Regions from separate parts of the Halomonas sp. N3-2A genome, predicted to be linked through region 2. Evidence: predicted binding sites of a transcription regulator. Region 2 holds the regulator's gene; the other holds the start of a gene.
What was found. The regulator FliA, encoded in region 2, starts transcription of late flagellar genes. The targets are predictions, from matches to a motif close to CTAAAGTTNNNNNNNNNNCNGCCGATA.
Positions count from the first base shown of each region.

Region 1: CEK60_RS04820 (DUF4019 domain-containing protein) is a predicted target of FliA. The motif match lies at 1,505-1,531, and genes of this name have one in related genera.

Region 1 covers NZ_CP022286.1:1,036,528-1,040,722, reverse strand. Annotated here, with positions in the region: gene CEK60_RS04830 (LysE family translocator) at 1-296, shown strand, start outside; gene CEK60_RS04825 (antibiotic biosynthesis monooxygenase family protein) at 644-961, opposite strand; gene CEK60_RS04820 (DUF4019 domain-containing protein) at 1,053-1,460, opposite strand; partial or broken gene CEK60_RS04815 (YfcC family protein) at 1,632-2,926, opposite strand; gene CEK60_RS04810 (allantoate amidohydrolase) at 3,112-4,195, opposite strand, start outside.
Region 2 covers NZ_CP022286.1:3,701,710-3,705,904, forward strand. Annotated here, with positions in the region: gene CEK60_RS17290 (sensor domain-containing diguanylate cyclase) at 1-472, opposite strand, end outside; gene CEK60_RS17295 (OmpA/MotB family protein) at 496-1,167, opposite strand; gene CEK60_RS17300 (motility protein A) at 1,172-1,987, opposite strand; gene CEK60_RS17305 (RNA polymerase sigma factor FliA) at 2,027-2,728, opposite strand; gene CEK60_RS17310 (flagellar protein FlhE) at 2,755-3,195, opposite strand; gene CEK60_RS17315 (hypothetical protein) at 3,263-3,841, opposite strand; gene flhF (flagellar biosynthesis protein FlhF) at 3,838-4,195, opposite strand, start outside.

The sequences.
Region 1 (4,195 bases), 2.1 Mb from region 2:
GCTATTACTTAGCCTGGAGACGAGGTCTGTTAACGAACCTGCTGAACCCAAAATCGCTGCTGTTTTGTTCGGTGTTATTACCCCAGTTCGTTCACACCCAACAGGGTGACGTTGCGCTTCAATTTACGCTATTGGGGGCTGTGCTAGTGGGCGTGGGGCTTGTGTACGATGCGCTATATGCCTGCTTGGGAGCGCGGATGCAGCGCTGGTTTGCCAGCCATCAAAAAAGGCAAACCCTGCAACGCTGGGTATTTGGAACGCTAATTATTGGCTTTGCTCTGAGGTTAGCCTCTTAAATTTAAGCAGCAAAAAGCCTGCCTAGGCTGTAATGCCTGTCAGTTAAGGCTGACAGGCACTATCCCCTAGCCCCATATAACAAAGCGGCCACCTCCCAAAGCGAGCACCGCACGTCACTCCCGAGTCACCGCACCGTCATTCCCGAGTGGGGTAATCGGGAATCCACCTTGACCTTGGCCTGCAGCAGCCCGAAACCCCAGGTCAACATGGATTCCCGCTAAGGGCCTGCGGGAATGACGAAGTGGCAGAGCCTGCGGGAATGACGAGGGCTGGGGTGGAGTCACCGTCAGGCACTTATTAAACTATCAACGCAGCCTAGGCATAATACCTAGGCTGCGTTGATAGTTTAAATACCATAATCTCGTTCGACTTTGGCAATGCGCGTCTTAAAATGCTGGTACCACTGCTGATGGCCTAGTCGCTGGGCTTCCTGATGCTCAGCGTGGGCCTTCCACGCTTTAATTGAGGCCAAATCAGCCCAGTATGACACCGTCACACCCACTTCATTTCGGGCAGACTCTACTCCCAAGAATCCCGGCTGCTGTGCTGCAAGTTCAACCATTCTGGCCGCCATTGCGTCATAGCCGTTATCGATCTCGGTGCGTTGTGAGGTAAAAATAACCGCGTAGTAAGGCGGCTCGGGCGTGTTAGCAATACTAGGCATAGCATCACCACTTTGGTACGCGCCGGGTGCGGCATCAGTCATTTACAAATACCTATTACAAAGAAGCATTACACAGAACTATTACACAGAGCTATTGCACATAATAACCACTGACTCGCCACTCACCATTTTCAAGATGAGGTGTTACGGTTTCTACTCCTCTCGCTTTATGTTCAAACCGAGTATGGAAGATAAAAACCATGTAGTCGCCATCGGGCGCACCCGGCATAGATCGGTAGTGAGAGACTTGCACTTGCCGACGTGATTCTACCGGCCCAAACTCATTACGTGCTAACTCAATAATGCGCCTAAGCATGCTAGGCGATAGCGGCGTTTTTAGTAGCGGTGATGAGCTCTCCCAGGCTTGTTCAACCTCACCATTATCAATTGACTCTAACCACGCGAGCGCCGCTGATTCAGCCGTATTTGCAAACGCCTGAGCATAGGTGACTAGGCTAAGCAGTATCGCAGCAAGAAGGAAAGCAGGTGATTTGGGCATGGCAGACTCTGTGACGGCTTGGTGGCTTTTACCTGTTAAGTGATTATCGGACAATGACCGAATTTCTTTAGGATCAAACCACATAACAGCAAAACGAAGGGGGAAAATCCTTCTGGATTCTCCCCCTGTCACTGCTGCGTCGACCGTTAGTTAACCGCTTAACGACAGCACTTAATAACCCACGTAATAGCCTAATACCAGCGCTGCCCAGCACATAACGTAAACCAGTACCAATAAAGGGGTAATAACACGTAGCCACTGCGCGTAGGAAACCCGGCCTAGCGCTAGCATGGCAAGGGTGCCACCAGACGTTGGCACAATCAGGTTAGTCAAACCATCTCCCACCTGGAAGGACGTGATCATTAACTGACGGCTCATGCCAATTAAATCTGCTAAGGGGATCAAAATCGGCATGGTAACCAATGCTTGACCCGACCCGCCCGGAATAAACAGGTTGATCACGCCTTGAATCACACTTGAAGCGACAGCCGCCACGGCGGTAGGCATATCCCCCACCAGAGCGCTAAGGGAATTAACAATCGTATCGATAATCTGGGCATCTTTAAGGATGACCTGAATAGAGGCTGCAACACCAATCACTAAGGCACCGGCGGTTACCGATGAGGCGCCTTCCATCATCTGTCTTACCAGCGCATTGGCTCCCAGGCCGTTAGTGAGTCCAATAACAATCGCCATCAGCAAGAACATGGCGGCAATTTCATTGATGTACCAACCGCGAGTAAACACACCGATTAGCATGATAATCAGGCCAGCAATAAAAATAGCTAATGTAATGATGTTCTGGCGGGTCAAGGTATAGTCTTCGAGACGCTTGGTTAGCTCGGCTGGGTTGTCATCGTGGTAGTCCATTTTGACAACGTAACGGCAGATAAAAAGCGTCAAGGTAGCCAGACACGCAACAACCATCAGCGTACGTAACCACCAGCCTGAAAACGTAGGTAATTCACCAATATCTTGCGCAACGCCAACGGTATATGGATTGATTGGAGACAAAGCGAAGCCAATGCCGATGCCCCCACGGCCATCACAACGCCGACTAAACGAGAGCAGCCAATGGCAGAAGCTATCAGTACACCAATGGGTACGAGCGCAATATTATTTTCGAAACCAACCGCAACGCCAAAGAATCCATAGATAAAGGTACCAGCAGCAATAATCAGGTTGCGGCTTTTAATGCTATTTTCAGCGCCGACGCGATGAACGGCGACACCAATGGCATTTTCCAGCGCGCCTGTCTTCTGCAGAATATGAAACAGCCCACCAGCAATAAACACGATAAACAGATATTGCGACGCATTAATCAGACCTTGCGGTATGGCGACGAAAATCTTGAAAAAATGCAGATTCGCAACATCTGACAAGTACATGAAAGATTCAGGAATAACGGTCGTACGACCATCGACAGTCTGACGTTCAAACTCGCCTGCGGGCACAATAAACGTCATTAGGTAGGCGGCGACCAAAATGAAGAAAATCAGCACCATCGGGTCCGGTATTTGTTTGTACCACTTACCTGATGCAGGGGCTTTTGTGTCTGAAACTTGCTGTTGTTGGCTCATAATCAACCCTTATGATTTTTGTGGCTTTATGTTGAGCTAGTTGGACAAACGTCGTGATACAAGGCTGCCAGCTATTGCTGTTGGGCAAGTCGCTGGCAGGTGTTTAAGAGAACCTCAATGGCAACGCCGAGATCCTCAAGCTTGATAGCTTCGCTGGGGTGGTGGCTGATACCGCCGCGACAACGAACAAACAGCATGCCGATGTCACACAAGTCAGCCATGGCTAACCCATCATGGCCTGCGCCGCTGAATAGTACCCGTGGCTCAATTCGCGCATCCTTAAGCGCACTCTGCATGGTATCGATAAGGTGCTTGGCGCATTGAACAGCAGGTTGTTCATAGGTATGACGATGCTCAAAGCCAAGATTCAAGGCTTTCAGAGACGTGTCAATTTGGCTTAACAGCTGAGTTCTTGCTTGGCGGCGAAGTGCATCATCCGGCGAGCGCAACTCAATGCTCAAGGTGGTGGTCTGAGGGATAACATTGACGCCATTAGGTGCGTTCTCAATTTTGCCCACAACACCGACGAGTTCATCGGTGCTTTTGCATAACGTATCGACCAATTGGATAACGTGGGCAGCACCCACCAATGCATCCTGGCGCATGTGCATCGGAACGGTGCCGGCGTGACCTGCCATGCCCTTGATCGTTATCTCGTGGCGTTCGATCCCAGTAATTGCACTTACTACTCCCAGCGGCACATCAGCCTGCTCAAGCTGAGGCCCCTGCTCGATATGTGTTTCGATAAAAGCAATCACGTCTTCCGGTAGATAGCGATCCGCATCGATTCGTTGAGTGGCGCAACCGAAGTCAGCCAGCGCCTGCCCAAGGGTTATGTCCTGACTATCGCGGGCTTTAAGCATCTCTGGATTAAGCGTGCCCGCCAGCACTTTAGAACCAAGTAAGGTAGAACTGAAGCGTGTCCCCTCCTCGTCGCTAAACGCCACCACATCAATGTGAAAGGGCATTTCGATCGCGTTTTCATGCAAGTAGCTAACCAAGGCAAGCGGCAGAATAACGCCCATCATGCCATCGTACTTGCCTCCATTAGGAACGGTGTCCTGATGCGATCCGAGCAACAGCGTCCTGGCACCGGCTTGTGGACTGGCATAACGACCGATCAGGTTCGCGGCGTTATCCATGCGCACAGACATA
Region 2 (4,195 bases):
CATGCCAATCACTATCGAGATGGCATACAGACACCCGGTCATGCCCGGTTAATTCTTGTACCGACATCACTAGGTAATCAAGTAGCTCTTCTTGATGGGTCGCTTCCGCTAAGCGCATCAGGCGTTCGTTCACCGTGCCAAGCAGACGCTGCTTACCGAGGGAATGAAGGGGTTCTATCTCAACTAACACATGCGCACCGGCACGGTAAGCATGTAACTGGAAACGGTTTGATCGAGCGGGACACTTAAAGGTGAGAGGCCCCGGCAAACGCTGCTGACCTTGGAGCTCATAGCGTACGCGCTGGCTTAAGCGCTTGCCTAGAACGCTGGAGAGCGTTGCGAGACGCCCTTCAGGAAGGCTTACTCTCAGCAATTCAACAAAGTTGCTACTAAATGCCTGTATGCGCCGACAGTCAGCATCGAGCACCAGTAATGCACCGAACGACTGTAGTAGCGAGTGATGCTTCGACACAGAGATGGCCTCAAGAAATCTCTTTACCCCTCAGTCTGCTGCCTTAGCAACAGTTCAACGCGCCGGTTGGCGGATCTACCTTCCGGTGTTGCGTTACTTTCCATGGGTTGGGTATCGGCGTAACCGACTGCCCGCATACGTGAAATAGCAACTCCCTGGCGCTCAAGATACTGGACCACCGCAATGGCGCGCCCTACCGAGAGATCCCAATTTGAGGGGAAGCGAGAGGTAGCAATGGGAACATTATCCGTATGCCCTTCTACTGAAATTTGCCCCTCAAAGGATGCTAACACTGCCAGAAGGCTTTCTAACACATCTTGCCCCTGGGGCGTTAGTACGGCATCACCGCTAGGGAAAAGCAAGCTGTCGTCGATGCGCAGCGTAACACCTTCTTCACCTTGAGAGACACTAACCCCGGGGATATTAAGCTCAGTCATTCGCGGCTTGAGCCCGCTTTGCCGAGGATGGATACCGGTTGCTAAGCTGGCCAACGGAAGCGAGGTGATAGCACTTACAGAATGCATTCTATCGCGGTCAAAGGCTTCCCCTCCCCCCGGCGGCGTCAACGCAAGCAGTAAGACAAACAGCGTGATTAACAGCGTTAATACGTCTAAATAGCTCGTTAGCCACCCTTCATCGCCCTCCCCCGGCACAGTGGGCAATTCCAACGCGTGCCGTGAATCACGATCTAGCATGGCGCTACCCTTTTGCCGCAGAACTAACCGTTGGCCGCGGTTTTACAGCGGCATCGCGGATCTCGTCATGATAGTTAGCAACGAAGGAATTGAGCGTTTCTTCAATAAAAGAAGGCAGCCGCCGTTTGGTAATTAACGAAATGCCTTCCAGCACCATGTTCATGGTGATAAGGCGTTCTTCCGTGCGCCGCTCCAGCTTGACGGCAATCGGTTTGAACACCAAGTTGGCGAGCAGAATACCGTAGAACGTTGTCAGCAGAGCCACAGCCATGCGCGGGCCAATAACGTCAAGATCGCCTGCATCCATCACTTCCAGCATATTGACCAAGCCCACCAAAGTACCGATCATGCCAAACGCGGGCGCGTAGGTGGCCATGGTACGAAATATCTGCGCCTCAGCATGCTCCCGTGCTTTTAATCGTGCGATGCGCCAGCGCAGCATATCGAAAATTTCGTCCTCTTTCGTGTTAGCAATCACCAGTTGAATCCCGGTGCGCAAAAAGGGGTTACGAGTGTGCTCTAGCTCCTTCTCAACCGCCCTGACATCGCCTTTAAACCACAAGCGCGCCATGGAAACCAGTTCGTTGATATCATCACGCACATAGGTATTTTCACGCCGAAACACCAATCCCACCAGGCGCACCACGCGTAGCACTTCTTTCAGCGGATAACTAATGAAGGTAGCCGCCAAGGTGCCCGTTACCACAATGGCTAGCCCCGGCAAGTTAATAAAGCTTTCTGGCGACTCTGCAGTAAAAAACAGCACGCTTACCAGCAACAGCATGCTGGCAAAAATACCGATCAGCGTAGATGGGTTCATCAACGGCTCCTCGCCGGTTAGTCGTGATTAATAGTGGCGTTAGGTGGTGTCATATAAGCGAGCGCGAAGCCTGCTAATCGCTTGGCTGTGAAGCTGGGAGACTCGGGATTCGGTCACACCCAGCACCGCCCCGACTTCTTTAAGGTTCAGCTCTTCTTGGTAATACAACGCCATCAGTAGCTTTTCACGCTCAGGTAAGGCGTCAATCGCGTCAATTAACGACTGGCGTTGCTGTTTATCTAACAACTGATCGAAGGGCAGGTTAGTGGCTTCCTCCGTTGCGGACTCGGCCCCTTCGGCCACCAGTTCTTCGAAGGGCAGCAACTGGCCACTGTTCGTATCATTGAGCAATTGCTGATACTCACTAAGCGGCATATCCAGGTCACGCGCGATCTCACCCTCTTCCGGCGGGCGCCCTAACTGCTGTTCAAGGCGACGCACCGCATCATCCACGGCTCTGGCAGAGCGGCGTACACTACGCGGCAACCAGTCACGTGTGCGCAGCTCATCCATCATGGCACCGCGAATACGCTGACTTGCAAACGTGGCGAACGTTGCTCCCTGGGTCGCATCAAAACGCCCTAGCGCTTCTAATAAGCCCACCATGCCAGCTTGAATAAGATCATCCAACTCAATACTTGCGGGTAGTCTTACCTGCAGCGTTAAGGCCTGACGTCTTACCAGTGGCATGTATTGGGTTAACAGCTCGCTCTGTTTAATCCTGCCTTGTGCTGTATACATCCTCGTGCCTCACGGCTGAACTCTGTTCACTGGTAATTCACAATCACTTGCAGTTCCTGCACCCGTACCGGGCGCTGGCCCGGCGTCAACGCAAAACGAAAGTGCAGCGGCCCACTGACCTGTTTTCCGGCTAACGCAGTGGTTGAACCTCGCATAGCAGTTAAAGGAACACACTGCTCAGGGTGGCATAGCCACGCATTAACCGGCGCATTAACCGGCATTTGAAAACGCCAATGAATACGCTCTATCGCAGCATGCTCTACCTGCGCCCCTGCTGGCGGCTGAATGGGCTGGCTGCTGACAGCTCGGTCACTCATCGCGACCAGTACGCTGGGCACCTCACTACTCCAACTGCCCGTCGCGGCATAAGCACTCATGGTGATGACGCTTAGCGCCACCATCAACACCCTTTTGAGCAGCCTGTCAGCTTTGCAGGTATCGACCTTGAAGTCAGCGAGCATCGACATTGTTATTCCTTATCGGGGCGCTTGATAGCCGCTGTTAAAGCACGGCTACATAGCGTCAGGCTAGCTGTCATCGCGCCAGCAGTAAAAGCTCTATATCCAAGTAATAGCTGGCTGCTTCGCGCAGGTTATCGAGTAGACCTCGGCGCGGCAAATCTGGCTCGTGCAGCGCTAACAGCTGCCTAGGGCCACCGTTTTCCTGCATTTGCCGCAACGAGCGGTACATCTGGGCGAAAGCATCGGCATCGCTATTAATCCATAGTGCCCAACGCGGAAAGCGCGCTTTCAGTTGGCTAAGATTAGCGGCATCCGCATTGACGATGTGAATATCCCAATCATCCGGGTCGCCAGCCCAACGTCGCCCCAGCACTGACCATTGGGCTAGGCGCCCTTTTACTCTTGCCACCTGCTGATCGCCACCGTTAGGCATACCGATCACGATAAGCGGCTTCTGCGGCACCGAGGGCGATGCGCTGGTTTGCGCTTGGGCAGCAGTTGGCGGCACCGTTAAAGAATCGGTCATAGCGGTCAGTGGTTCAGCTGCAAGTTCGTCTCCCGTGGGATCACTCTCAACTGACTCTGCTTGGCGCTGCTGGCGCTGTAAATCTGCCCACTTGCGCAGGCCCGCTGCCTGATCCGGGGCGCTCATGCCAGCCCCTCACGGCTAACGCTGCTGAGTTGGCGAATGGCGTCACGGGCCATAAACGCGTGAACAAGCGCATCTAGCATCGCTGTGTCGCGCCGCTTACGCGTGGTGCCCAACAACCTTAACAAATCGGAGCGCAGTGCTATCGCAGCGTCATCATTGGCGATATCTAAGTGTCCCGCTGCAGCAGCGACACCGCTGGCCATCAATAAGCGAACCTCCGAGCTTACTTCGCCATCATCCGCATCTTTCAACTGCTGCCAAGCGCGCTTGGTTAGGCTAGACACCCCTTCGCTTTGCAACTGGATAACTAGAAGCGAACGCACATCCGCACCTAATCGGGCAGGCGTTAACCAG